4 regions of the Bacillus sp. SH7-1 genome follow, and region 2 is predicted to be linked to each of the others. Evidence: riboswitches for the same ligand, from Rfam matches in the RefSeq annotation. Region 2 holds a riboswitch; each other region holds the start of a gene.
What was found. A riboswitch is a leader RNA that binds a small molecule or an ion and turns the genes downstream of it on or off. The one in region 2 is predicted to bind S-adenosylmethionine.
Positions count from the first base shown of each region.

Region 1: linked by a shared signal. The riboswitch ahead of metK (methionine adenosyltransferase) and the one ahead of DN390_RS30035 (ECF-type riboflavin transporter substrate-binding protein) in region 2 are both predicted to bind S-adenosylmethionine.
Region 3: linked by a shared signal. The riboswitch ahead of DN390_RS27090 (methionine ABC transporter ATP-binding protein) and the one ahead of DN390_RS30035 (ECF-type riboflavin transporter substrate-binding protein) in region 2 are both predicted to bind S-adenosylmethionine.
Region 4: linked by a shared signal. The riboswitch ahead of DN390_RS18550 (peptide ABC transporter substrate-binding protein) and the one ahead of DN390_RS30035 (ECF-type riboflavin transporter substrate-binding protein) in region 2 are both predicted to bind S-adenosylmethionine.

Region 1 is NZ_QNUD01000030.1:110,836-118,331, forward strand. It holds gene DN390_RS22425 (DMT family transporter) at 1-165, shown strand, start outside; gene DN390_RS22430 (hypothetical protein) at 194-415, opposite strand; gene DN390_RS22435 (ATP synthase subunit I) at 695-1,078, shown strand; gene DN390_RS22440 (hypothetical protein) at 1,193-1,390, opposite strand; gene pckA (phosphoenolpyruvate carboxykinase (ATP)) at 1,664-3,250, opposite strand; SAM riboswitch class I at 3,479-3,600, shown strand; gene metK (methionine adenosyltransferase) at 3,768-4,967, shown strand; gene DN390_RS22455 (hypothetical protein) at 5,144-5,323, opposite strand; gene DN390_RS22460 (MogA/MoaB family molybdenum cofactor biosynthesis protein) at 5,578-6,087, shown strand; gene DN390_RS22465 (molybdenum cofactor guanylyltransferase) at 6,084-6,686, shown strand; gene DN390_RS22470 (glycosyltransferase family 4 protein) at 6,969-7,496, opposite strand, start outside.
Region 2 is NZ_QNUD01000067.1:1,171-8,666, forward strand. It holds gene DN390_RS30015 (sensor histidine kinase) at 1-1,143, shown strand, start outside; gene DN390_RS30020 (YjcZ family sporulation protein) at 1,236-1,343, opposite strand; gene DN390_RS30025 (energy-coupling factor transporter transmembrane component T family protein) at 1,479-2,279, opposite strand; gene DN390_RS30030 (ABC transporter ATP-binding protein) at 2,272-3,972, opposite strand; gene DN390_RS30035 (ECF-type riboflavin transporter substrate-binding protein) at 3,983-4,531, opposite strand; SAM riboswitch class I at 4,671-4,786, opposite strand; gene DN390_RS30040 (aspartate/glutamate racemase family protein) at 4,940-5,620, shown strand; gene DN390_RS30045 (macrolide family glycosyltransferase) at 5,670-6,848, opposite strand; gene DN390_RS30050 (peptidoglycan D,D-transpeptidase FtsI family protein) at 7,233-7,496, opposite strand, start outside.
Region 3 is NZ_QNUD01000045.1:3,084-10,579, reverse strand. It holds gene sufD (Fe-S cluster assembly protein SufD) at 1-990, opposite strand, end outside; gene sufC (Fe-S cluster assembly ATPase SufC) at 1,006-1,791, opposite strand; gene metQ (methionine ABC transporter substrate-binding lipoprotein MetQ) at 2,030-2,836, opposite strand; gene metQ (methionine ABC transporter substrate-binding lipoprotein MetQ) at 2,909-3,721, opposite strand; gene DN390_RS27095 (methionine ABC transporter permease) at 3,745-4,410, opposite strand; gene DN390_RS27090 (methionine ABC transporter ATP-binding protein) at 4,403-5,428, opposite strand; SAM riboswitch class I at 5,608-5,715, opposite strand; gene DN390_RS27085 (hypothetical protein) at 5,841-6,185, opposite strand; gene DN390_RS27080 (thioredoxin family protein) at 6,340-6,648, opposite strand; gene DN390_RS27075 (toprim domain-containing protein) at 6,652-6,996, opposite strand; gene DN390_RS30895 (hypothetical protein) at 7,111-7,374, opposite strand.
Region 4 is NZ_QNUD01000021.1:52,425-59,920, reverse strand. It holds gene DN390_RS18550 (peptide ABC transporter substrate-binding protein) at 1-1,106, opposite strand, end outside; SAM riboswitch class I at 1,239-1,343, opposite strand; gene DN390_RS18545 (aldo/keto reductase) at 1,496-2,329, opposite strand; gene proC (pyrroline-5-carboxylate reductase) at 2,331-3,134, opposite strand; gene DN390_RS18535 (GRP family sugar transporter) at 3,347-4,198, opposite strand; gene modB (molybdate ABC transporter permease subunit) at 4,499-5,173, opposite strand; gene modA (molybdate ABC transporter substrate-binding protein) at 5,179-5,985, opposite strand; gene DN390_RS18520 (substrate-binding domain-containing protein) at 6,120-7,067, shown strand; gene DN390_RS18515 (DUF3948 family protein) at 7,139-7,240, opposite strand; gene DN390_RS18510 (LysR family transcriptional regulator) at 7,496-7,496, opposite strand, start outside.

The sequences.
Region 1 (7,496 bases), on a different contig from region 2:
TATATAACGCCGCTTGTAGCTGTTTTATTTGCAGCTGTATGGGCAGATGAATATGTATCGTTTCAACAAATAATCGGTGGAATTATCATTTTTTTCGGTCTATGGTTTGTGAAATCGGAGAAAGTAAAAGTTCATTCTATTGCGGGGGAACCTATATCAAAATAGGAAAACAGATCACCTATGATCTGCTTTCCTATTTTTTTATTTTTGGTAAGAAGACGAGAAATAAGATAGCAGTAATAAGTGGGATTAAGTTTAAAAATGGAATACGGAAGAGTGTGATAAGAATAATACCTGGAAGAAGGACACCGAGGACAGCGTAGAAAATACTATGGTTTTTCGTGTACCAATACAATGAAAGTCCAATAAGTGCAGGGATAATAAGGTGGATGAGAGCCATTAAAAAATAAATCATTAGACGCCCCCTTTATTTGTGTGCTTATTACATCATATCCGTATGTTCATAGATTGATATCACTTTTTTCATAAATGGACGAAAAATGTTTGGAAAAACGTCACAAATTATAAGAATATGATGTTTGAAATCTTGTATAATATTATTTCCTAAAAACATTTAAACAACGTAAATATATCGTTTATGTTGTTTTTGATTTGATTGAAATGGATGTAAGCAGTATAAACTTGAAAGAAATTTTTTGTTGGATAGATAAAAATTACTGAAGAGGAGAACAGCATGATTAGTATGTCATTAAGGTCATTTAAAATTCAATCGTATTATATACTAGGTATTTTGTTAATAGGATGGATGTTAACACCGTTTTCAGCACATTTTTTAGGCGCTGGAATTGGACTTATCGTAAGTATGTATTGCGTTTGGCTTTTAGGGAGACGAATTGAGAAGCTTGGAGATAGTATCGTAAAGAAAACGAAAGCACCGACGCTTGGTATGTTTAATCGTTTTGCTGCGGCTATTTTAGGTGCTATTATTATGTACGAAATTGAGCACCACATGGTGATGTGGGCATTTGCAGTAGGGATTATGGGCGGCTATTTCTTAATTGTTGTTAATTTAGGATACTATAGCATGAAAGATGAAAAAGAATTAACGAAGAGCTAAAAAGATAAAAAGCATCTTTTTAGATGGAATAGAGAATCCGGCGATGGATAGTACAACAGGAAGCGTAGCTTTGCATAAAATACAGGTTTCTGCTTCCAGTAAGTTAATATGAAATCAAGTATTAGTATGACCCTTAGGTTCTTTGAAAAAGTTGGATATAATACAACAAACTAGTCCGGTAATTAGAATGATGTATTTTATCGTTTCACTTGTATGCTCAAATAAATTAACGTTAAGCATCACAAGTCCCCAAAACATTTGAATGGCTCCATAACTGAATAATATTTTTCCTGTACGAGAAAAATTTTTCATAGGACTCACCCTTTCCTGTATATGTAAATTTTATCATAAAAAACGAAAAGTGAATAATTATAAAATGAATTTTCTGTAATTTTTCCGAACTACATCACGGATGAAGAGAGAAGATATAGAAAGAAGCTTACGTAAAAAACGTAAGCTTCTTTTTTATGTAAGTGTGTGAACCGTTAAGCCGCATTGGGTTTTGTCGGTGAGTACGCGGAACTTTACGGTTACACGACACTTATTCATATGAGTAAAAGGGTTATTCCAACAGAAAGTTTGCAATTAAGCGATTGGACCGCCTAAGTTAATAATGTCTTCAGATACGCTGTCGAACTTTTTGAAGTTCTCTTTGAATTCATTTGCAAGCTCGATTGCTTTTGCTTTGTAAGCAGCTTTATCAGCCCAAGTTTGTTCAGGCATTAACACTTCGTCAGGTACACCTGGTACGTGAAGTGGAACTTCAAGACCGAAGATGTCATGTTTAGCTGTTTCTGTTTTCGCAAGTTCGCCGTTTAATGCAGCTTGAATCATTGCACGAGTGTAACCTAAGTTCATACGTTTTCCAACGCCGTATTCGCCACCAGTCCAGCCAGTGTTTACTAAGAATACTTTCGCATCGTGTTTCTCGATTTTTTCACCAAGCATTTCAGCATAGCGAGATGCATCAAGTGGTAAGAATGGTGAACCGAAGCAAGTTGAGAATGTTGCTTGCGGAGATGTAACACCGCGCTCTGTTCCTGCTAGTTTACTAGTGTAACCACTTAAGAAATGATACATAGCTTGTTCTTTTGATAACTTACTGATTGGAGGCAATACGCCAGATGCATCAGCAGTTAAGAAAATGATTGTATTTGGGTGTCCAGCAACACTTGGCAGTACGATATTGTCGATCGCATGCATAGGGTATGCAGCACGAGTATTTTCTGTTAAAGTAGTATCGTTATAGTCTGCGATACGCGTTTGGTTATTAATGATAACGTTTTCTAAAACAGATCCAAATTTGATTGCATCGAAAATTTGTGGTTCTTTCTCGTGAGAAAGGTTTACACATTTTGCGTAGCAACCGCCTTCAATATTGAATACACCGTTATCAGACCATCCATGCTCATCATCGCCGATTAATTTACGGTTTGGATCAGCAGACAATGTTGTTTTACCTGTTCCAGATAATCCGAAGAATAGTGCCACGTCGCCTTCTTCACCTACGTTTGCAGAGCAATGCATAGAAAGAATATCTTGTTCAGGTAGTAAGAAGTTCATAATAGAGAAGATTGATTTTTTCATTTCTCCAGCGTATTCTGTACCACCAATTAGTACGATACGTTTTTCGAATGAAACCATAATGAATGCTTCAGAGTTTGTACCGTCAACAGCTGGATCAGCTTTGAAATTCGGCGCAGAAACAATTGTGAACTCTGATTCATGAGTTGTTAATTCTTCTTCAGTTGGACGAATGAATAATTGATGTACAAATAAATTGTGCCATGCATATTCATTAATAACCTGAATTGGTAGGCGGTAATTGCGGTCAGCGCCTGCAAATCCATTGAAGACGAATAACTCTTCTTTTTCTTTTAAGTATTCTAAAACTTTAGTATATAATTTATTAAAATGTTCTTCAGAAATCGGTTGATTCACAGCTCCCCAAGCAATTTTGTCAGCAACCGATGCTTCTTTCACAATAAATTTATCTTTAGGAGAACGTCCTGTATATTTTCCTGTTGAAGCAGAAACGGCACCAGTCGAAGTCAATTTCCCTTCATTTCGCATTAATACTTTTTCCACTAATTGCGGAACACTTAGTTGAATCTGTGCATTGCTTCCGTTCAATAATTCGTGTAAACCAATTTGGACATTCACAGTACTCATATTTATATACCATCCTTTTCATTTAATGAAATATTTCTCGTAATCCCCAACAAGAGTATAACACAATTATATAAATAATGTATACTATTTATTTCTTTTTGTTTGTGTGAATACATTATTTCCTTATTAATATTTCAATTTAGGCGCATTGAGAAAAACTTTCAGGAAAATGTGAATATTAATTGACAAATGAATATCATTTCTTTAGTATAGGTTGGGACGGATACTCTCTTATCCCGAGCTGGCGGAGGGACAGGCCCGATGAAGCCCAGCAACCTCACTTGTAGTGGTAAATACAGGTGAATAGGTGCTAAAACCTGTGCGAGGCTACAGGTCTCGAACGATAAGAGCGAAGGGCAAAAAGCAGTATGCAAGTAGCAAATTAAACCTTTCCTCTATGTAAAGTAGGAAAGGTTTTTCTGTATGCTTGTGGGAGAATAAATGTATGTCGCAGTTTGTGGCAAATTAAGGATGAGTTCCGTACAATATATACAATTACTGTAGGGAGGTTTACCACATGACAAAAAAACGTCATCTGTTCACATCTGAGTCTGTAACTGAAGGACATCCAGATAAAATTTGTGACCAAATTTCTGATTCAATTTTAGATGCGATCTTATCAAAAGACGCAAATGCACGTGTAGCTTGTGAAACAACTGTAACAACTGGTTTAGTATTGGTAGCGGGGGAAATTACGACTTCTACTTACGTAGATATTCCAAAAATCGTTCGTGAAACAATTCAAGGCATTGGTTACACACGCGCAAAATACGGATTCGATGCAGAAACTTGTGCAGTTTTAACATCTATCGATGAGCAATCTGCTGACATCGCTATGGGTGTTGACCAAGCGCTAGAAGCACGCGAAGGTCAAATGACTGACGCTGAGATTGAGGCAATTGGTGCAGGAGACCAAGGTTTAATGTTTGGTTTCGCATGTAATGAGACACAAGAATTAATGCCACTTCCAATCTCGCTTGCTCACAAATTAGCTCGCCGTTTAACTGAAGTACGTAAAGATGACACATTATCATACTTACGTCCGGATGGAAAAACGCAAGTTACAGTTGAGTATGATGAAAATGGTAAACCTGTACGTGTAGATACAATTGTAATTTCTACACAGCATCATCCAGATGTTACATGGGAAGAAATCGATCGCGATTTAAAAGAGCATGTAATTAAGGCTGTAGTTCCAGCAGAATTAATGGATGGAGAAACGAAATTCTTCATCAACCCAACTGGCCGCTTCGTAATTGGTGGACCACAAGGTGATGCTGGTTTAACAGGACGTAAAATCATCGTTGATACTTACGGTGGATACGCTCGCCACGGTGGCGGTGCATTCTCTGGTAAAGATGCAACAAAAGTTGACCGTTCTGCAGCATATGCAGCTCGTTATGTTGCGAAAAACATCGTAGCAGCTGGTCTTGCTGATAAAGCAGAAGTACAACTTGCATACGCAATCGGTGTAGCACAACCAGTATCAATTTCAGTTGATACATTCGGCACTGGTAAAGTATCTGAAGACGTATTAGTAGAACTAGTTCGTAACAACTTCGATCTTCGCCCAGCTGGTATTATTAAAATGCTAGACTTACGTCGCCCAATTTACAAACAAACAGCAGCTTACGGCCACTTCGGACGTACTGATGTAGATCTAACATGGGAACGTACAGACAAAGCTGCAGCTTTAAAAGAGCAAGCTGGTCTATAATATATGAAAAAAAGCTTTGCGCAGTGAGCGCAAAGCTTTTTTTATTTTTTTTACTTATTATTTGAATACATGAATGACAATGTACTTCTCTTTCTAGCTCAATATATTTTTTCATACGTTTATATTTCTGTTTTGCATGATTTGCAAAGGGTTGGTTTCTTCTGGAACATATGTAATCAACCTTTCATTTGACGTGCTTTACCCGCGCAAAATGCACTGCTTAGTAAAAATAGCGTGGCGAATAGAATACTTACTAATGTAGCGTATGGAATTGCGCCTTTTAGAGAAAAGCCAACAGTGATGGAAGCGACGAATAAGAGGATGAATGTTGTTGTTAATTTTTTGTATAGTTCCATAATAGGTAGACCTCCGATTGATTTGGTAGTGTAATTTTAAAAACTGCATTCTACTATGTAGAAAATATAAGAAAAGTTAAAGGATAGCTAACGATGTGAAGTCTATAGGGGATAAGAAAGAATGTTTTATATTTTCCTTTTTGTGGATTAGTATACTTATATTGTATCATGATGCATCATCGGCTTCATACATAATTGTGTAAAGGTATGTATGATAAAATGAAGAAAAGTCTTTAAGAAAGGAAAGATAAAAAATGAGCGTAACCGAACATAAAAAACAAGCGCCAAAAGAAGTGCGTTGCAAGATTGTAACGATTTCCGATACACGTACAGAAGAGACAGATAAGAGCGGACAACTATTACATGAATTGTTAAAAGAAGCAGGCCATACAGTGACTTCTTATGAAATTGTAAAAGATGATAAAGAAAGTATTCAGCAAGCTGTGTTAGCTGGTTATCATAAGGAAGACGTAGATGTTGTATTAACAAATGGCGGAACTGGTATTACGAAACGCGATGTCACAATTGAAGCAGTATCAGCGTTATTAGATAAAGAAATTGTCGGATTTGGTGAGTTGTTCCGCATGATTAGTTATTTAGAAGATATCGGAAGCAGCGCAATGTTAAGTAGAGCGATTGGTGGTACAATTGGGCGCAAAGTAGTTTTCTCGATGCCAGGATCGAGCGGAGCGGTTCGCCTTGCGATGAATAAATTAATTTTACCAGAACTAGGTCATATTACATTTGAGCTGCATCGCCAATGAGTAAATGGGCTGGAATTGTGTTAGCAGGCGGTATGTCGAGTAGATTCGGTGAGCCGAAAGCGTTAGCGAGCTGGCAAGGGAGTACGTTTATTGAGCATATTTTGAAAGTGATGACAAGGACGCTCCAAGATGTTGTAGTCATTAGTCATTCTGATATAAAAGAGCGAGTAGAGCAATTCGTACAAGTTCCTGTTATAGAAGATATCCCGCACTATAAAGGGAATGGACCGCTTGCAGGGATTGTATCAGGTATGGAATACATAGAAGCAGATTGGTATGCTATTATGCCTTGCGATGCGCCAAATGTTTCGCATGAATGGTTTACCATTTTACTGGAGCAAACGGGTGATGAGTGTGATGCAGTTGTACCTATTATTAATGGAAGGAAACAACCGCTACTTGCAGCGTATCATAACCGCGTGAAAGAAAAGATTTATACTTTGCTTCAAGAAGAAAAAAGAAGTATGGGTCAGCTTTTATCACAATGTAATGTGAAATATATTGCTGGTGAAGATGTACAAGCGAATGCAGATTGGTTTATAAATGTGAATACGAAAGAAGAATATGTGCAGGCTCAAAAAGACCTTTCAAATGAATGAAAGGTTTTTTGGTATACAGAAATTGGGGAACAATTACCGTATAAAGGTATGTGAGTAAGTTGATTTTAAGGGGAATTCTTAAAATTACTATACAGTTAAAATACTGCATAACCATATATTAATTTTTGTGGGTTTTTATTACAAGTCTGTTTGTTTATGTTTGTTTTTTATTATAATGAATATAAGAATAAAGTGATATTTCACCTTGTGTATCATTTATTCAAGTAAAGTTTACAACTGTGTAATAAACTCCCTTCGTTTTTTGGAAGGGAGTTTTTCTATTTAAGCAAGCAACTCTGATGCGTTATGCTGAAGGACTTCTTCATATTGGTTAAGCAAGCCACGAAAGATCTCATCCCAGCTTTTTGATTTCGCATAAGATGAAGCTGCCATTCCCATCTGCTCCAGTTTTTCTTCATTTTGTAATAAAGAATAAATGGATGATAGAAATGCGTCCTCATTTTTTGGTGGACAAAGAACTCCCGTTTTTCCATCTGTAATAATATTCTTAACCCCGCCACTATTTGCACCGATGACAGGTGTACCGCATGCAAGCGATTCAAGTACAACATTCCCGAATGTTTCAGTAGCTGATGGAAATACCATGATGTTAGAACAAGCATATGCTTCAGCTAAATCTGCACCTTGTAAATAGCCAGTAAACGTGACATTTGTTTTCGGAACATCTTCACGAAGACTTGTTGCTAGAGGACCGTCTCCTGCTATAAGCCAATGAATGTCGCTTCGAGTATGTGCTGATTTAACGATAAGATTTTGCAACGTATCAATATCTTTCTCAGGAGCAATCCG
Region 2 (7,496 bases):
ATACTTTGTACGAGTATCCCTCTTATTTTATGTATGCGCTATCCTATCTATATGGATGAAAATTGCATTCATGATTTAAGACAAATACCAGTTATAATAGGTACACTTTATGGTGGCTTCCCTGTCGGTATCATATTGTTTGCTATTTTATTAATTACAAGATTTTCATTTTATGGATTTAGTATGTTAACAATACTAGTTTATGGCACAATGTTTATCATTACAGCATTCGCATCCGCAAAATTTAATACGTATAATAAAAAAATCAAAGTAGCTTATACAATGTTTTTAACATTTTTTCTAGGAATATTTACAACTGTAATTGTATTAACTTTATCAGATTTTGAAGTGAATAATTTGTACATTATTTATTTCATAATATTACCAACTACTTTAATGTTGTTTGTAGTTTATTTTAATGAAGTTTTAAAAGATGCAGTATGTATGCGATCGAAGTTAATTAAAATGGAAAAAATGGAAATTGTCAGTCAACTAGCTGCCAGTATATCGCACGAAGTAAGAAATCCCTTAACTGTTGTAAAAGGATTTACTCAACTTTTAAAAACACCAAATTTAACTCCAGAATCAAGAGACGAGTATATTAAGCATATACTTGAAGAATTACATCGTGCCCAAGGAATAATTGATGATTATTTAACGTTTGCCAAACCTGCTTCAGAAAAATTAGATGAGATTTCAGTAGAACAAGAGTTAAATCGAGTTATTAATATGATCTTACCTTTATGTAATATGAATACAATACATATTACAAAAGATTTCTCTACGGCAACAATAGTTGGAAATAAACAGCACTTTCAGCAATGTTTTTTAAACTTAATAAAAAATGGTATTGAAGCAATGCCTAATGGTGGCACTTTAAATATCTCCTCATCTATTAGTAATAATAAAGTTATAATACGAATTGAAGATAGCGGAATTGGTTTGTCACAAGAGCAAATAAATCGATTTGGCGAACCGTATTTTAGTACAAAAACGAAAGGTACAGGTTTAGGTACAATGGTTGCTGTTAAGATTATTGAAACGATGCAAGGTAGTTTAAAAATCCGAAGCGTTGTTAATAAAGGTACCACTTTGACAATTACATTCCCAAAATGTAATCAGAACTCATATGAGAACAAATAAAAAAGGAGCATAATTGCTCCTTTTTTATTTGTTTCGATACATAAGTATCTTTTATGTTTTTTTAGTTTACATTTGTGGAGACTAATTAGAAATTAGTACCCTCCGCCCCAGCAGCTGCATCCAACGATAATTAACAAAATAAATAACACAACTAATAAAGCGAAACCTCCACCAAAACCACAAGAACCACCGTAACTCATATTTTCTCCTCCTTTTGGTTTGAAAACTAATAGGTAGTTGATCATTTTAACTGGTTCGTATTATACATTATGTAAATATCCCTTTTTTGAGCATGTCTATATAAAAATAAGTAAAAGCACTCATTTGAGAGTGCTTTAAAATGGATACCAAAAGTTTTGAAATACATGTAATTTTAAATATACTGCAGCAATTAAAATAAAAACACCTACAAAGAAAGCAAAGAAATCCCTACTTTTTGCTTTCTTTGTATAAAACCACGTACGTGTATCTTTCTTTCCAAATCCCCTTAAATCCATTGCGTTTGAAACCGTATCGATTCTCTCTAGAGAATGAATAATTAAAGGCCAGAAAATTAAGACACGGTTTTTCATGCGAATCCATAAACTGGCTTCTCCTTTTTCAAAAGCTACTCCTCTCGCCTCTTGCGCATGTTTAATAACTTTATATTCGGACTGAATATCAGGTATATAACGTAATGCAATATTTATTGCATATGTAATCTTATAATGAATACGAAATTTACTTAAGCTACTCACGAATTCGCTTGAATCAGTCGTATAAATAAAAATAAGTGTGAATGGTAATAAAGTAAAATATTTTAATGACAGTGTAGCTGCATAAAATAATGTTTCATACGTAATTGTTGCATACCCAATATGCACAAACGAAGTATAGGATTCGGTTAATTCAGATCCATGGGTTGGTGTAATAAATAAAATCATGACAGAATTTAATAAACTAAATGTGAATATAACACTAAAAACAATAAAAATTTTACGAAATGGAATTTTGGCAACTAAAAGTCCGATACATCCAATCAAAAATACAACTAGCAATACACGAAAATCAAAAAATAAAAAAGTAAGCGTCATACAAAAAATAAATAACAACAATTTTACTGCTCCATCCATGCGATGAAAATATGTACTATACACCTTCCTCCCTCCTCTTAACATCAAAATAAAGTTCTATAAACCTTTCGGGATATGCAATCCCACTAAATTTAACTAGTTTGAATAATGAACTTTCCCTTAGATTCGCTCTTTGTAACGTTTCTGGATGCCCTAACACAATAGAAGCGGTATTATTCGCAATAATTTTCCCTTCATGTAAAACTATCGCTCTGTCTGTATATTCCAATGCGAGATTCATATCGTGTGTGATCAAAATAAACGATATTCTCTTTGCAGCTAATTTTCTAATAAACGACATAAATTGTTTATAATGATAATAATCTTGTCCCGCTGTCGGTTCATCTAATATGATAAGTTTCGGATTTGTTGTTAGTACAGATGCAATCGTTAATCTCTTTTTTTGTCCATAACTTAACGCCTGAATTGGCCAATTTCGAAATGGATACAAACCACAAACTTTTAACGCTTCTTCCGCTCTAAGCTTAATTTCTTCCTTTGAAATTTTTTTTAATTTTAATGAAAACGAAACCTCTTCCATAACAGTAGGTTGAGTAATCATATGATTAGGATTTTGCATCACATAAGATATAACCTCACCGCGTTTACGAATAGACCAAGAATTAATATTTACTCCATCAATTAAAATCCTATCATTCTTTGTTTTGTTTATCCCTATAAGACTATGAGCTAATGTTGATTTTCCAGCTCCATTATGGCCTAAAAGTGCTACTATTTCCCCTTTATATATAGAGAAATTCACATTATCTAATACTTTTTGTTTATTAGAATATGAGAATGACAAGTTCTCTACTTTCAATAATTCTTTTTTTGTAGGAGTGTCTTTACAAAAAACTTGCTTCTCCATCCACTCATTTATTACGCTACTAACACTTTCCCTATGAAGATTTTCAAGTGGGTATATTACGTCATTATTACTATCAAAATGTAATCTCTTTAATACTTCTATATACATAGGTTCTCTTAAGCCTATAGATGGTAATATATTTGACGCTAAAATCTTTTCAGGTGTCCCAATCGCAACAATTTCACCTTCATCAATTAAAATGATTTTATCTAAATCCAGGTTTAACATTTCTTCTATTCGATGTTCAATAATTACAATTGTTTTATTATATTGTTTATGTATATCTTTAATTAGTTGTATTGTATGTATGGCGCTTAGCGGATCTAAATTTGCTAACGGTTCATCGAACAATAATATATCAGCATTTGTTGTTAACAGACCTGCTAGAGAAACAGTTTGTTTTTGCCCTCCTGATAATTCATGTGGACTTTGTTTATGAAAAGTATGCATCTTCACCTTTTTTAATGAATCCGAAACAATCTTTTTCATATCAACTTGATTTACACATTCGTTTTCTAAATAAAAAGCTACATCTTCTTCTACTGTAAGACCAATAAATTGTGCATCTTGATCTTGCAAAATTGTTCCAACCTGTTTACTCTGTTCAAAAACACTTCCTTTCCTCGGATCTTTTCCGTCAATTAAAATAGTACCAGTACTAGTCCCTTCATAAGAAAATGGGATTAGCCCATTCATACAATGAGCTAACGTTGACTTCCCTGAACCACTACGTCCAGCAACTAGTACTTTTTCTCCAGGATATATATGAAACGTAATGTCTTTTACAGTAGGCTGTGCTGCATGTTCATATTGAAAGCTGAATTGTTCAAAAGAAATAATTGGTTGCATGTTAACATCCCTACTTTTCAATTTTTAAATGTGTATGTTTCTTATTAGATTTCGCTAAACCAATTGTAATTGGCAATCCAAGAACTAAAAACACAATAACATCAGCAATTGTTGCTCCTAATACTTGTATAACAATTTTGTCAAACGGTTCTCCCATCACAATAATATCGAATGCCCCAGCAAATATAATTGCAATGACAATACCAATTAACCCAGTAATGGCTAAATTAGAAATATCACCCTTATTATACGTCCCGTTTTTCACACTAAAGCCAACTCGTTTTTGAATGAGACCCATTGCAAGGCCGATAATTCCTGAACTAATAACCCACCCCCACCAAATACCCCATCCAGCGATTGTATCTGTTACGGTATGACCGATAAGTCCTATTAATAGTCCTGCCACTGGACCAAATAAAGCTCCAAAAACAGTTAATATAGCTAATGCAGGTTTAATAAATGTATTTGGTGCAATAGAAAACCCCCAAAGTCCTAATATCCCGTATAAAGCCGATCCAATTCCAATTGCTACTACTAATTTTGTTGATAATTTGTTCATTTCAATTCCCCTCTCATATTAGTCAACTTTTATTACTCTATATTTATTTTGAAAATGAATTATGCATCGACACTTCCTTTCTATACAACAAAAAATGACCTCTTACATAAGAGGTCATTTTCTTTCACGTTCAAGAATCCTCTTATCTTCCAAAAAACACATCGTGTTCTCTGCGGAATTAGCACCTTCCTATAAATGTACATAGGGGTTGCTGAGGTTTCATAGGGCCGTTCCCTCCACCTCTCTGGATAAGTATTAATTTGTAATTCGTATTATGGCACTAAGAAGTATAAATTTCAATACTTTTCTAATTATTTTTATTTTTTATTTAACGGTACATTTAAATCATTGTATTCTTATCGGAATTATGAAATAATAAATTCAAAATAGTTACGGGAGGAATGTACGATGAAAGTAATTGGTTTAATTGGTGGACTAAGTTGGGAATCTACATCGTTATACTATAAACATATTAATACACTTACACTCTCTCAATATGATCAAAATGCAAAGCTTGTTTTATATAGCATGGACTTTGATGAGGTAACTACTTTATTACAAAATCATCAGTATGAAGAAGTGAAAAACGAATTAGTCACAGTTGCAAAAAAGGTTGAAAAATCTGGAGCTGAATTTTTATTAATGTGTTCCAATACGGTCCATTTATTTGCTGAAGAAGTAGAAAGTGCAATATCCATCCCGCTTCTTCACATTGGTGATGTAAGTGCTAAAGAAATGGTAGAACAGAATATACAGCGTATTGGACTATTGGGTACGAAACAAACGATGGAACAAGACTTCTATAAATCACGTCTAGCAAATTATAACATTGAGACAATCATCCCAAATAAAGAGGAAAGAAATTTTATTCATCATGTTATTTTAAATGAATTAAGTAAAGGAATTATTTCAGAAACATCAAAAGAAAAACTATTACAAATTACAAAATCATTAATTCAAAATGGCGCAGAAGGAATATTACTAGGATGTACTGAAATTCCTTTGCTTATTTCCCAAAACGACCTTACTGTACCTGTTTTTGATACTGCTTTTTTACACGCAAATACTGCTGTGCAGTTTGCGGGATAATAATATACAAGCATAAAGATTGAACCTCTATGCTTGTATATTGTTGACACTATTTATTTAAAAGAGATTCAATAACTGCAATTGCTTTTTTGGAACCCCCACATTCTAAAAAACTATCGTTAAGTTTTCGTATACCATGTTTATACTTTTCATTTGAAAGTACATCTGTTACTGCTTCTTTCAAAGTTTGCATATTAACATGTTCTTTCAATAACCAATGTGCTGCTTCAAGCTCAGTTAATCTTTGTGCTATCATTGGCTGATCTTTATCATGTGGAATTATGACAAATGGGACATTAAAATAAATGGCATCGTGAACGCTATTCATACCGCCATGTGTAATAAAAACATCTGCTTCACTTAATATTTCTGATTGGGGTACGTATGAAGAAATTATAAAATTATTTGGCGCTTTTTTAATTTTAGAACGATCATTTCTATCACCAATTGTCATTATAACTAACCCATCAAAATCTGAGAAAGCATCAATACATGTATTAAAGAATGGTTCGAGTCCTTCAAGTAGTGTTCCCATTGAAATGTAAATCACTTTCTTATCTTTAAGCAATTCAAGTGGAAACTCTACATTTGTTTTACGCTTTGAAATACTCGGCCCAATAAAAATGTTATTTTCTCCGAATGAATCGCTATTAGGTTGAAAATAACGACTTGTGTACACGAGAGAAATATCTCCCTTATTATGCATAAATTGAAGATTATTTTTAGGCTTTACGCCAAATTTATGTTCCATTTGATATAGTAATTGGCCGGAAAGCTCATCGGGTTGGAATTGTATTTCTGCATTTGGATGAAAAGGTAAAGTCTCTAAAATTTCTGGAGGAATTAAAAATATAGGAGAAGAAACTACACCTGGAATTTGTAAATACTCCTTTACTAACTCTCCAGCACCAAATATATCATAAATTACGAAATCAAAATTTATGCTTTCATATAATTTTTTCGTAATTTCTAATATATATAAAGAAGTTTGAACATGTACATGAAAGAAAGAATTCAACCCATATGAAGTTTCAGTATCAATAGAAATCTCCTTTAATAAATCTGGATGGGTATAAACGGTAGCTCCCAAATCTTCAATTCTGCCTTTAAAGTGTTCTGTTGTAATATAATGTACGTGATCCCCCCGTTCAGTAAAGGCTTTGACTAAACTTAATGTAGGATTTACATGTCCCTCTGCCGGAAAGTTAACCACTAAAATATTTAGCACTTATTTCTCACTCCTTACATTTAAATGCTCTTATTAATCATACTGTAATTATTACAGTCAATCTTCCCCTAATAGTCCTAATATACTTACTGCTTTAGATTGATAAATAATTGTCAGTTAATAAATTAAAAAAGGCATCTACATAAGTAGATGCCTAACCGTGATAAGGAGTGTTCTGTGAGGTTAGAAAAAGCTTTTCAGCTTGTCCTATGCTATCAATATATGATTTAATTTATAAAATGTGAATAATTGATAGCATAATTTTATTCCTCACTATCACCCATTTTGAATCTATCCCTATATGAAAATGCATCTAGTTTCTATAACATTTCATATGTTTTAATCCTCTTTAGAACTATCTATTTTTATCGTTTCTCCAGTCAATCACTTATTTTTCAATTCGAAATAAGCATCTAATATTTCTTTTCCAATATCAGAGTTAATACCAGATTTATCATTAATAACCCATGGCACAACTACAGAGAATGCTATTTCTGGATTATCATATGGCGCATATCCTGCTAATGTTAAATTATAACATTCTCTTCGCTCACCTTTTTCATTTCTTCCAATATCACTTTCTCCACCGTATACTGTCTGTGCTGTCCCTGTTTTTCCCGCTGGTTTATACGGTGCTTTTTGGAATGT
Region 3 (7,496 bases), on a different contig from region 2:
AATCTTACCAATTCCGTTAAAGATAGATGTTGCGCTATCTTTTTGTACACCGTGTTTTAAAATCCAACCTTCAGAGTGTTTACCGAAGTGAACAACTTTAGTTGTAAAGTTTTGTGTTTGGTTACCACGGCCAATTGTTACTGTTTTCGTATCAGCATATGAACCGTCGCCCATTAAGTTTGTAACGTTCTCTGAAATTGTGTTTCCGTCATTCATAAGGCCTAGAGCCCAATCAATACGGCCGTCGCGTCCTACTGTGCCGCGGCGGTTAACGTAAGTTGTTACGTCTTTTGCTAATAGATCAACCGCACCGAATTTCACTTGTGCGCCTTGTTCCACGATTACTTCTGCTACGATATTTGCAATACCTTTAGCATTTTCATTTGCAACATAGTTTTCTACATAAGTTGCAGTACTGTTCGCATCAGCTACGAATAATACGTGGTTATATACGTTAGCTTCTTCGCCGTCTACTAAGAATACAGCTTGAAGTGGAGTTTCAAGAACAACGTTTTTCGGAACATATACGAATGCACCGCCGTTGATTAATGCAGCATGAAGTGCAGTTAGACGATGCTCGTCTACCTTCACGCCGTCTTTCATTAAGTACTTTTGTACTAGTTCAGCATGCTCAGTTGCAGCTGTTACGATATCTGTAAAAATAACACCTTTTTCTTTTGCTTCGTCTGCTAAAGAAACGAATGCAGTTGTACCAGTACGTTGCACTAATACGCTGTTATTTTCATCGATTAAGTTTTTCACTGCTTCTGGAAGCTCTGTTAAAGAACTTACAGGCTCTTGCTTAGCAGCGTCGCCTTTTCCGATAAAGTCCCATTTTTCAATTTTCGTTTTATCAGGCGTTGGCATTGGAAGTTCAGTTGCTTGTGCAAGAGCTTGTAAGCGGAACTCAGTCAACCAAGCTGCTTCGTTTACTTCGCTTGCGCGTTGACGGATTGTTTCTTGATCGAAAGGTAATGTACCGATTGTCATGTTTATGCTCCTCTCTTACGCTTCTTGCTCTGTTGTTTCGTCTTCAATACCTAATTCTTTTTTAATCCAGTCATAACCTTCAGCTTCTAGACGTTGTGCAAGCTCAGGGCCACCAGATTTAACGATACGACCGTTCATCATAACGTGAACGAAGTCTGGAGTGATGTAGTTTAATAAACGTTGGTAATGCGTAATCATTAGGCAACCGAACTCTTCGCCGCGCATTTCGTTAATACCTTTAGATACAACTTTTAATGCATCGATATCAAGACCTGAGTCGATTTCGTCTAAGATTGCGATTTTTGGCTCAATCATCATTAATTGAAGAATTTCGTTACGTTTTTTCTCTCCACCAGAGAAACCTTCGTTTAAGTAACGTTGTGCCATTTCTGGATCCATTTCTAGGAATTCCATGTTTTTATCTAATGTACGGATAAATTTCATAAGAGAAATTTCATCGCCTTCTTCACGACGTGCATTAATTGCAGAACGTAAGAAGTCAGCGTTTGTTACTCCGCTAATCTCACTTGGATATTGCATTGCTAAGAATAGACCTGCTTGTGCGCGCTCATCTACTTCCATTTCTAATACATCTTCACCGTCGATGATGATGCTACCTTCTGTTACTTCATACTTTGGGTGACCCATAATTGCAGAAGATAAAGTTGATTTACCTGTTCCGTTAGGTCCCATAATTGCGTGGATTTCTCCACCTTTTACTTCAAGGTTTACACCTTTTAAAATTTCTTTGCCGTCAATTGATACGTGTAAGTCTTTAACCGTTAATGTAGAACCAGCCATCTCAATACCTCCATTAATCCTATATATACATTTTAAAAATTCCTAAAACGTTCATATTCTCATTTTATTCTCATTCTAATTTTATATCAAATAAAATGATATCGCAAACGACGAAAAAAAGTAACAATTTTTTCACAAATGTATATAAGTATTTCCTTCACATCTTTCTATGATACACCTTTCTTCTTATTTATATAAAGAAAAAAGGACTGGTAATTTCCCAGTCCTTTCCTTATATTTATTCACTTACCGGAAGTACAGCACCTTTATATTCTTTATTAATAAAATCTTGAATTTCTTTTGAATGCAGTACTTCTACTAGCTCTTTAATTTCTTTTTTCTTCTCGTCACCTTTACGAACTGCAATAATATTTGCATACGGTGAGTCTGATCCTTCAATCGCAATTGCATCCTTTGTTGGATTTAATTTTGCATCAATTGCGTAGTTTGAATTAATAAATAAAGCATCTCCTTCATTATTTTCATATAGCTTCGGTGAAAGTCCAGGCTCAACATCTGTTTTAAACTTTAAGTTTTTCGGGTTTTCTACAACATCTTTTACTGTTGCTTTAACAACATCTACTCCGTCTTTTAATTTAATAACGCCGCCTTTTTGTAACAATGCTAACATACGGCCACGCTCCGCTACGTTATTACTCATAATAACTGTCCCGCCATCTGGCAAGTCTTTTAAGCTTTTATATTTCTTAGAATAAATGCCCATTGGCTCTAAATGGATTTTTCCTGCGTTTACAATTTTATATCCTTTTTCTTGAATTTCTTTATCTAAGTAAGGAATGTGCTGGAAGTAGTTCGCATCAATTTCCTTATCCGCTAGCGCTTTATTCGGCAACACATAATCTTGGAATTTTTTAATTTCTAATTTAATACCCTTTTTCTCTAATATCGGCTGAGCCTTTTCTAAAATAACAGCGTGCGGCACGTTAGAAGCTCCCACAACAAGCTTATTCTCCTCTTTCCCTCCGCAAGCAGCTAATGTAAATACAGACAGCGCTGTAACAACTGACAATAGAACCTTTTTCATATGATGTCCCCTACTCCCGTATAATTATGTAGTTATAAAAAGGGCCGGCATACACCAGCCCTTCCGCAGCAATTATTCTTTTACAGGAACAACTGCCCCTTTATATTCTTTATTAATAAAGTCTTCAATTTCTTTAGAGTGCAATACTTCTACAAGAGCTTTAATTTCTTTCTTATCTTTATCGCCTTTACGAACGGCTACTACGTTTGCGTACGGTGAATCATTACTTTCAATTGCAATTGCATCTTTTTCTGGGTTTAACTTCGCATCAATTGCATAGTTCGAGTTAATTAAAACAGCGTCGCCCTCTTTATTGTTATACACTTGTGGCAATAAACCAGGCTCGATATCCGTTTTGAATTTTAGATGCTTCGGATTATCCGCAATATCTTTTGTAGTCGCTTTAACTGGATCTAATCCGTCTTTAATTTTTAAAATGCCTTCTTTTTGTAAAATTGCTAAACCACGTCCATGGTCAGCAACTGAATTACTCATAATAATTGTCGCTCCGTCTGGAAGTTCTTTTAAGCTCTTATACTTTTGAGAGTACACACCAATTGGTTCTAAATGAATTTTCCCTGCTACTTCAAAGTCATATTTTTTATCTTTGATTTCTTTTTCTAAATACGGAATGTGCTGGAAGTAGTTTGCATCTAATTCCTTATCCGCTAACGATTTATTTGGTAATACGTAGTCTTGGAATTTTTTAATTTCTAACTCAATTCCTTTTTTCTCAAGTAACGGTTTTGCCTTTTCTAAAATTTCAGCGTGCGGTACGTTAGAAGCCCCAACAACAAGTTTCTTTTCATCTTTATCTTTCCCACCACAAGCAGCTAACCCAAAAATAGAAGTTGAAATAAGTGCTGTAAGTAATAATTTTTTCATTTGAAACATCCTCCCGTTTTTTATTATCGTTTATCTATTCGAGTCGTTACACGATCACCAATCCATTGAATGAAAAATACAACTAGTAATACACAAATTGTCGCAACGATTGTTACGTCGTTATTTCCTCGTTGGAATCCTTCTAAATAAGCAAGTGTTCCAAGGCCACCAGCACCAACAACTCCCGCCATTGCTGTATAGCCTACTAAAGCAATTGTCGTAACCGTAATACCAGATACTAATGCTGGTAACGATTCTGGAATTAACACCTTCAAAATAATTGTGCTTGTTTTTGCTCCCATCGCTTTTGAAGCTTCAATTACACCTTTATCAATTTCACGAAGGGCGATTTCAACCATTCTCGCGTAAAACGGTGCCGCTCCAATAATTAAAGCTGGAAGTGCAGCACTCGCTCCAAGAATTGTTCCAAGCAGAATCTTTGTGAATGGGATTAATAAAATGATTAAAATAATGAACGGTATCGAGCGGAAAATGTTTACGAACGCTCCAATCGCCGTGTTAACCGCTTTGTTTTCCCATAAATTATCTTTCGCTGTCATAAAGAGTAACAATCCTAAAATTAGTCCTAAAACAAATGTGGCAAGAGCTGCGATTGCCGTCATATATAACGTTTCACCAGTTGCTTCTAACATTTGATTCCAATCAACGTTTGTGAGTAACTTATCCATGTGCAATCACCTCCAGCTCTACTTGATCTTGATGTATTCCCTCTATTGCTTGCTGAATCGCTGTTTCCTCACCATTTAAATGAACAACTAAACTACCATAAGAACCATTATTCGTTTGTGCGATATTTCCTTGTAAAATGCTAACTTCTATATCACTGCGCTGCATTAATCTTTGAAGCACTGGTCTTTCTACAGCCTCACCGATAAACTGCAAACGAATTACTTTTCCATCTGGATACTTTTCAATTAAACTTTCAATCGTTTCATTTGTATCTTCAGAATCCGTTAACTGCTGTACAAATCGTTTCGTAATGTCTTTCTGTGGGTTACGGAATACATCAAGTACTGGACCAGTTTCTACAATCTTTCCTTTCTCCATTACCGCAACACGATTACAGATCTTTCGAATCACGTGCATCTCGTGTGTAATGAGTACAATTGTTAAACCGAGACGCTTATTAATATCTAATAATAAATCTAAAATTTGATCTGTCGTTTCTGGATCAAGAGCTGACGTTGCTTCATCACATAAAAGTACTTGTGGGTTATTAGCTAACGCTCTTGCAATCCCAACACGTTGCTTTTGTCCTCCGCTTAGCTGGGATGGATACGCGTCTCCTCTTCCTTCTAATCCAACAAGGTGAATTAACTCGTCAACACGTTTTCTTCTCGCCGCCTTATCGACACCTGCAATTTCAAGTGGGAACTCGATATTTTCACGTACAGTTCGTGACCACAGTAAGTTGAAGTGTTGAAAAATCATTCCGATTTCTTGTCTTGCCTTACGAAGTTCGCTTCCTGTAATTGCTGAAATGACACGATTTGCAATTGTAATTTGGCCAGAAGTTGGTTTCTCTAGCTGATTGAATAATCTAATTAAAGAACTTTTTCCAGCACCACTATATCCGATAACACCAAATATTTCACCTTTATCTATTTTTAAATTGGCATTATCTACAGCAGTGACATCACCGCTTTTTGCTTTATATATTTTCTTTACATTCTCTAATAAAATCATGGTGTATCACCCCTATTTTGTTTTGATCGACTCCGCAATTTTTTATTTTTGATGCGTGTAGTCCACCGTTATCACTACTTTTATTATTTGAATGTCCTCCACATTCAAACAACAAAAAAACCTTTCCGCTTTAGAGAAGCAGAAAGGTTTATATGCGTATATAACAACATTATCCCTCTCTCTCATCTCTCAAAGCATTCGCTTTGCAGGAATTGGCACCATTTCAACATAAGTTGACGGTTGCCGGGCTTCACAGGGCACAGTCCCTCCACCTCTCTTGATAAGAGAAATCAGATTACATTTTCGTCTGATTTGTAATTTATGAAATTGTCTATATTTTATGAATTGAATTGTATCAATATCCATACACCATGTCAACAGAAATTTTCGCAAAAAATGAAACTTCAGAATTTTAAGCACCTACTGACATTGGTTTACATATATGAAACATCGATTCAACTAATAGCATCGTTCGATACGTTCCCGAATATTGCACACGTCCATCATTCATTAGCATTTGCAATCGTACATTGCCGTTCACCAATTGTTTTATATCTTCCTCATCTACACAAACAATTTGCTCTGTTCCTCTTTCCTCATGTAGCAGCTCTATATAATCTCTTGAAATTTGTAACGAACAACTTTCATCTCCAAAGCGGAAATTAACAGTTTTTTCTCCTTGTCTTAAAAGCGGCTCTAAATGATATTGACCATTAGCGTAATTTACAAATGATTGCAGCAAAGAATATAATTTCACCCTAAATCACATCCTTCATATCACTTTCTATTACACATACCATTCCCTCTCACTAAAGAGCAATCCTGTTACTTTCGCTCGACAAATACTGTAATCACCCTGCATCTCGACATATTTCCCAAGAAATATGTCGAGGCGGCAAAAACTTTGCCGCCTACTTTAATTCCGTATATAAATATTCAACCGAATGAAATGCATATATCTTCTTCATGAGTGTCCCATTTTCAAAAACAAGTAAACACGGTACACTTTCGATTCCATACTCTTTCGCTAAATGCGGAGCATAATTTAAATCTAACATCCCAATTTTTAGATCCTCAATTGTCATCTCAACAACCGTTAACATCTTTTTTGCTAATTGGCATGTTCCACACATTGGAGTATATACATATAACACTGTTTTTTCTTCATTCTCTATTAAGGCTGTAGCTTCGGCTCCTGTCCAGTCAATCACTTCTATCATTCCTTACCGTAAATATTCTGTATAAACGTCAATGTCAGCTCCCCATAATACATTTGCTAAGTGTGAAGATGGCGCAGTTGCCACTTCTCGGTACGAGCGATCAATATAAATATGCTCTGCTTGCGGAAATTCTTTTCGAAATTGTTTCCTTAACTTTTCTCCAGCATCATCAGCATCCACTAGCACATACACTTCCTTATCAAAAAACTGATCAACGAGCTCATCCATTTTCGACAAACCAATTGTACCATTTGTACAAACAATTTCCACCGGTTCCCGAATAATAGATTCAATCTTTCTTCTATCTGATGTACCTTCTACAATAATGACTTTTTCTACATAAATCATATGTCATCACCCGATCACCATATACTATACAACCTTTAACTTAGTATATAGTATATTCGTTATTTTCATGTTGTTTCCTGTTTATTTTTGCAAAAGAAAAGCAGAAGCGACTGTTTAGCCCTGTTGGCTAAGGTTCTTTCGCACAGAAGACGCTTTTTGTCTTCTCGTGCGGAAGGTTCTTAGACATGAAGGGCTAAGAGGTGGAGCTGGATCATAATGAAAAGCACAAGCAGCTCGTTCAGAACAGGAGGGCATTGGAACTCCTGAGCTAGAGGCGCCTTTTGCCTCAAGTGAAGGAGTGAAATGACCGACTGTTCTAGCTGCTGGAGCTGGATCATAATGAAAAGCGCAAGCGGCTCGTTCAGAACAGGAGGGCATTGGAACTCCTGAGCTAGAGGCGCCTTTTGCCTCAAGTGAAGGAGTGAAATGACCGACTGTTCTAGCCGCTGGAGCTGGATCATAATGAAAAGCGCAAGCGGCTCGTTCAGATTACAAAGCCC
Region 4 (7,496 bases), on a different contig from region 2:
GATTTTGTATCAACTTTTGTTAAATCGCCGTTTGCAGTACGGAAGTCTTTTCCTTCAGGTCCTTTTGCAAAGTTTTTTGGAACGAGACCAAATGTTGGTGTAGAGCCATCATTTAATAACGTATTTACAAAGGATTTTCTATCAATTGTTTGATCGATTGCTTGGCGTGCAGAAACGTTTTGAAGTACTTTGTTTTGTTGATTCATACGTAAAAATTGTACGCCTACGTTTGGACGTTCTTTAAAGTTAGCATCTTTTTTATATTTATCAACAAAGTCAGATGTTAGTTTTATACGATCTAATTGTTTTGACTCGAATAAATTTACTTCTGTTGATTTTTCTTTTACGACGTTAAAATTGATTTCTTCTAGTTTGACAGTATCTTTATCCCAATAGGTAGGGTTCTTCTTAAATTTAAAGCTTTGTTCGTGCTTCCAATCGCTTAGTGTAAAAGCTCCATTGTACAAGATTGTATTATCTTCTAAAGCGTACTTATCACCTTGTGCTTTAAAGAATTCCTCATTAATTGGTAGAAATGTTGGGAATGCTGTTAAGCTAATAAAATAAGGAACAGGACGCTCTAATTCTACCTCAAACGTATGGTCATCAACTGCTTTTACACCAAGTTGGTCGGCTGGAAGTTCTTTGTTGTTAATTTTTGTTGCGTTTTTAATATCAAAGAATAAAAATGCATATTCAGATGCTGTTGCTGGATCTACGGCACGTTGCCAAGCGAACACAAAATCTTTCGCTGTAACAGGAGTGCCGTTTGACCATTTTGAATCTCGCAAATGGAATGTGTATTTCGTTTTATCGCCACTTACTTCATGAGATTTTGCAACACCAGGAACAGGTTTGTTACCTTCACCAAGATTATACAAACCTTCAAATACGTTTCTCATTACTTGACCAGAATCAGTATCTGTAGCACGAGCCGTATCCATTGTTCGTATTTCAGTAGGTGAAGATAAGTTTAAAACCTGTTTACTAGGTGCCTCGTCTTTTGCATTTGCTCCGCTTGCTTCGTTTTTATAACTACCGCAACCAGTTAATAAAATACTTACTCCTACAACTGATGCAATACCGGGTACAAACTTCTTTTTCATTTGATTTTCCTCCTAAATAATTAAGTTTGGATGATGATGAGGGAAATGAAAAATAAAAAATCCCTCTTTTCATATTGAGAAAGAGGGATTTTTACGTACAAGTTATGCACCCGTATATAAACGAAGTCCCTCATTCTATCTTTCAAGCATAAAGCTTGCAGGAAGTGGCACAGTATTCAAAATGAACCTGTTGCCGAGGTTTCAAAGGGCCAGTCCCTCCACCTCTCTTGATACAATGAGTAAACGAATAAATTTTATTAATTTTTGTGTTTCTTTGATAATTCAAAATCTTACACCTTGAATAATAAAGTGTCAACCAAATGGAATATAGTTTAAATTTTCAGTTTTCTTAAACGGAAAAACCACTGCATATGGCAGTGGTTTTTCTACTAGAAGTTAAAATTATCTGGATCTGGACCAACGCGACGATCTTCATTTAGAGCTTGAATTGCTTTCATATCATCAGCACTTAATTCAAAGTCAAAGATGTTTGCATTTTCAATAATGCGATGTTCTTTAATTGATTTAGGAATTGTTACAACTTCGTTTTGTAAATCCCAGCGTAAAATAATTTGCGCAGTTGATTTATTATATTTTGTCGCAATTTCTTGTAACGCTGGATTATCTAGTAGTTGTCCTTGCATTAATGGTGACCAAGCTTCAAGCTGGATATTATGTTCTTTACAGAATGCATGTAACTCTTCTTGTGCTAAACGTGGGTGGTATTCCACTTGGTTGACCATTGGCTTAATTTCAGCAATTTCAAATACGTCTTGTAAGTGGTGAATGTGGAAATTACTCACACCGATAGCGCGAACACGGCCATCTTTATAAAGCTTTTCTAATGCTTTCCATGATTCGGTATATTTCCCTTTTACAGGCCAATGTACTAAATATAAATCTAAATATTCTAGACCTAATTTTTCTAATGTAGTTTCAAATGCTTGAAGTGTTGTTTCATATCCTTGATCGCTATTCCATACTTTTGATGTGATAAATAATTCTTCACGTGCAACACCTGATTCACGGATTGCTTGTCCAACACCATCTTCGTTTTGATAAATTGCTGCAGTATCGATGCTGCGATAGCCATTTTTAATTGCTGCTTTTACAGATTCAATTACTTCTGAACCATCTTCTACTTTAAAAACACCTAAACCGAACCAAGGCATTTTTACACCGTTATGTAATGTTGTATAGTCTTTTAAACTTGTTAAATTCATATTATTTCCCCCTAGCTTTTTTGTTTGTTGCTTCTACTGCTTTTTGAATTGCCTCCGAAAAATTATATTCATATAAAGCTTTGAGACCTTCAGCTGTGGAACCACCGGGTGTTGTTACTTGTTCGCGGAGGTTACCTGGATCTTGCATTTGTTCAAGCATAGAAGCAGAGCCAGAAATCATTTGAATGACAAGGTGTTTTGCGGTTGCTTCATCGACTCCATAACTTTTTGTTGCTTCAATTAAGCTTTCAGCAAAGTAATAAAGGAAAGCTGGTGCACTTCCAGTAACTGCAGTAAGCTGATGAACTTCCTCTTCAGTGCAAAGTTGCGAAGTACCAATGCCTTTTAAAAGCAGTTGCAGGGTTTCTTGATGCATCTCATTTACTGATTGTCCCATTGTATATAAGGAGATAGACTTTCCAATTTCAGCAGCTGTATTTGGTATAATCCAAGCAACAGGCGTTCCCACGGGAAGTCTTTCTTCTAAATAAGATGGTCCAATGCCAGCAGCTACCGTTACGACAAGTTGATTCGATAGTAACGGAGATAATTCCGCTAATAAACCTTCATGTGCAGAAGGCGGCATTGCTAAAACAATCGTATTAACAGATGTAACATGCTGCTTCCAATCTGTTGTAGTAGACACATTATATCGCGCTTGTAATTGTTCCAGTTTTTCTACGTTTCTTCGGTTAGAAACGATAATTTCTTCGATGTATTCTTTGCTTGTTTTAAGTAATCCGGAAAATATAGCTTCTGCCATACGACCAGCACCAATAAATAGAATTCGATGTTTAGTTAGCATATCCTCTATTCCTTTCTAGTGGAGATATGTTATAAAAAACGATACCATTTTTAAGAGAATTTTGTAAAAAGAAAAGGCTTATCGTGAGAAGGATGAAAATGGAGGGAGGAGGGTTAATACAAATAAGGTTATAAAAATTATTATACTTAAAAAACAGTTGTAATAAAAAATCCCTGAAGCATAACTGCTTCAGAGATTAATAGTTTATAAGTTTATGCTTTTGTCATACCTAACAATACAGCGCCACCGATAATTAAAACACTACCTAGTGCAATAAAGATCAATTGACGTTTTGTTTTCTTTTCACCTAAGAAGACAATTGCACCGAATGTTGAGATAACGATTCCAGTTTGAGATAATGGGAAGCTTGTTGCTACTCCGACACGTGGTAGTGAAAGAAGTAAGAATAAGTTTCCAGTTCCCCATAGTAAACCAGATAAAGCATTACGGATTGCATATTTGTTAAATGGTTTATGTTTAGATGTCAGTACAACCGCACCAACAAACATACCAACTGCTTGTGGTAAAATAGCAGACCAACCATCGATGTTATACCAACGAATAATAATTACATATACAAGATAGCCGAAAGTAGAAACAATTAAAGTAAGAAGTCCTTTTTTCAATTGTCCTGGTGGCTGAGCATTTTCTTTATCATCTAATGATGTGAATACAACACCAACTACGATTAATAGGATTGCAATCGTTCCCAGAATGATCGTTGTAGTAGTAGTCCACTCGCGGAAAGCGATAACCCCAAAGATAGAAGTTGCAACAAGTTGCATACCAGTAGAAATTGTTACGGTAGTTGAAACACCTAGTTTTTCAACTGTTTTTAATTGGTTTACTTGTCCTAAAGCCCAGAATAAACCTGAAATAAAACCAACAATTAAGACTGTCATTGTTAAAGCTGGTTGAGTAAATACATACATAATTGTTGCGAAGAATAGAGCACCGATTGTCATACCTACCGTTTGGCTATATGCACCACCGCCCATTTTTACGCTTACTAATAAGATGTTTCCCCATGCAATTGCAGGAAGAAGCGCTAATAAAATGTCCATTACAAGACTCCCTTCGGTTTGCTATACCAATATAGTTACATATCGTTCTAACGATCGGTAATGCCCCACTAATAGAGTAGAAGATTACCGATCGCTAAAACAGGATGAAGAATTCACGATATAAATGCGTTTTCATTTCTTCATTTTTTGAAACACCTCCATATAATAACAGGAAATTGCCTATTTTAGAAAGTGAATTCAAATAAAATGTATATTTTAATAAGAGGTAAAATTCAGTTATTTCCCGGTGGTATATTTTATTTCCTAAGAAATAAAGAAGCAGCTTCCAAAAAAGCTGCTTTAAAGGTTAGTAATTCTTTTGTTAATAAGCTGAATACATAGCAGAAATAGGAGTGACATACTAATAGTGATAACCACAAGTGTCCAGGCGAGTTGCATATTACTTGCGTCAATGGCCATGTAAATTGCAGTTGGGATTGTCTGTGTTTTACCAGGAATGTTCCCGGCAAACATGAGTGTAGCACCAAACTCACCGAGCGCGCGGACAAAGCTCAAAATCATCCCGCTTAGTAATGCAGGAAATGCGAGCGGAAGTGTAACGTGCAGAAAAACTTGATATTCACTTGCACCAAGATCACGAGCACTTTCTTCAATTTGTACATTTGCGATAGAAAATCCCGTTTTCGCTGATTGGTACATAAGCGGAAATGCAACAACTGTAGAAGCGATGATCGCAGCGGTAGATGTGAACATAATAGACTGCTGAAATAATGATTCAACCCACCTTCCGATCGGGCTGTTGTTTCCAAAAATGATAATGAGAAAGAAGCCGATAACAGTTGGTGGAAGTACCATTGGTAATAAGAAAATCGTTTCTAGTATTACTTTGTATCTCCATGAGGAGCGTGCCAATGCCCGTCCGATTATCGTTCCTAAAATTGTAACGATAATGGTGGCACATGCAGCTACTCGTAAAGATAGAAAGATTGGTGACAAAATAGCATCAAAGCTCATGGCAATTATGATAGGACTGTAAATCCATATTTCTTAAAGATAGATTGTGCGTCTTTTGACTGCAAATACTCATAAAATGAAGTCGCCTCTTTCTTATGTTTAGATTCCTTAATAACACCTAAAGGATAGTGGATTGGTTCATGAGAAGTAGCTGCTGCTGTCTCGCCAATCTTTACTTTTCCTGAAATAAGAGCATCTGTTTTGTATACAATACCAGCATCGACATTACCTGTTTCCACATATGTTAACACTTGGCGAACATCTTTTGTAAATACGATTTTATTTTGAATGTCATTCCATAGATTCTCATGTGTGAGAGAAGCCCTTGCGTATTTTCCCGCAGGTACAGATTCAGGTGTACCAAGTGCGATTTTTTTGATTTTCTCATCTTTTAAATCTTGAAATTTTGTAAGAGAACTATCTTTAGGGATGACTAGAACTAGTTCATTTCCAAGAAGATTTTTTCCTTCTTTTTCATTAATGAATCCTTTTTTTACAAGGGTTTGGAATTTATCTTCTGCTGCTGAGAAGAATAAATCAGCAGGTGCACCTTGTTCAATTTGTTGTTGAAGTGCCCCGGAAGCGCCGAAGTTAAAAGAAAGTTTAATATTAGGTTCTTTTTCTTTATATTTTGTTTCAATTTCTTTTAATGCATCTTGTAAGCTTGCAGCTGCTGATATAGTAAGTTCGACTGCTTTTCCTTCTTTAGCAGTTGATTTCTCTTTCTTATCTCCGCTTGTACATGCAACACTAAATATAAGAAGAAAAGAAAGGATAAGTGCCCCGATGGATTGTGATGTAAACTTATTCATAAAAAAATCCCCTTTCGTTTTGACATAATTAATTATAACTAAATATAATTAAATATAACTAGTTATAATTTAATATAATTTGAACGATGTAGTTGTTTTTAAAATATAGGAGAAATATTATTTTCTTTGTTACAATGAAGAAAGAAAGTGAGGAATCGTCTATGGATCATCATTCCTACACAACGGAAGAAGTAGCAAAGCGATTAAAAGTATCAAAATTAACTGTATACGACTTAATTAAAAAAGGAGAACTTCCTTCTTATAGAGTTGGTAGACAGATGCGCATTGATGCAGCAGATTTAGAACAATATATTAAGCAAATGAAAACAGGGAAAATACAAGTTACTCCTGTAAAGAATGATAGTAATAGTATCTCGAATACATGTATTATTAGCGGGCAAGAACTAACATTAGATATGTTGGCAAAGCATATAGAAAATCGTCTGCCAAGTTCTAATATATTACGGGCATATCAAGGTAGTTTAACGAGTTTAGTAAAAATATATCAAGGAGAAGGAAATATCGTTAGCTTACATTTGTTTGATGGAGAAACGGATACATATAATGTTCCGTATGTAAAACGTATTTTAGTTGGACAACCATGTATGATGATTAATTTATTAGCAAGGAACGTTGGGTTTTATGTGCAAAAGGGCAATCCAAAAAATATAAAAACATGGGCTGATTTATCTCAGTCATCTATACGATTTGTAAATCGAGAAAAAGGTTCTGGCATTAGGGTGTTAGTGGATGAACAATTGCGAATTCAAAAGTTAAATAAAGAACGTATTAGTGGATATGAATGGGAAGAATCAAATCATCTTGGTGTTGCCACGCAAGTCGCGAATGGAAAAGCTGATGTGGGAATAGGTTCAGAAAAGTTTTCGCAAATTGTAAATGTAGACTTTATTCCAATCATGAAAGAACAGTATGATTTAGTAATTTTGAAGAATAAAGAAAATGAAGAGTTGATCGAAGTCGTGAAAGATATTCTGCAATCGGAAGAATTTCATAATGAATTAAAGGCGATTGGTGGATATGATATGACGAAAACAGGTCAAATTATATATGAAACAAACTAAAAAGCTGCTTGTCTATAAGACGAGCAGCTTTTTCTATATATAAAGGGGTTTGGGGAAACAAAGTGAAAGTGTTAAACAAGACCTTGAGCAAGTGTGTAAATGAAAGCTGTAAGAAGAGTCGCTCCACTTGCAAGTCCTAAAAAGTCTGATTTGTTGAAAGTAATGTTGTTCATTATAATCTCTCCTTATTTGTTTAATGTAGTTGCAACAGCTTTTGCATCGACAAGTGCGGATAGCACCATGCCCATTGTATTTAAAAGTTTATTTGATTTCATTTTGTTCATCATGCGTATCCGCTCCTTTTCGAATTGTTGTTGCCCTGCTCTATGTCTTAATTATAGGAAATATGATCGCCTGCAACTATCGAATTAGCTTACGGAAGACTTACATTTTTGTAAGAAAAAAAGACATTCGTGTAAGAATGTCTTT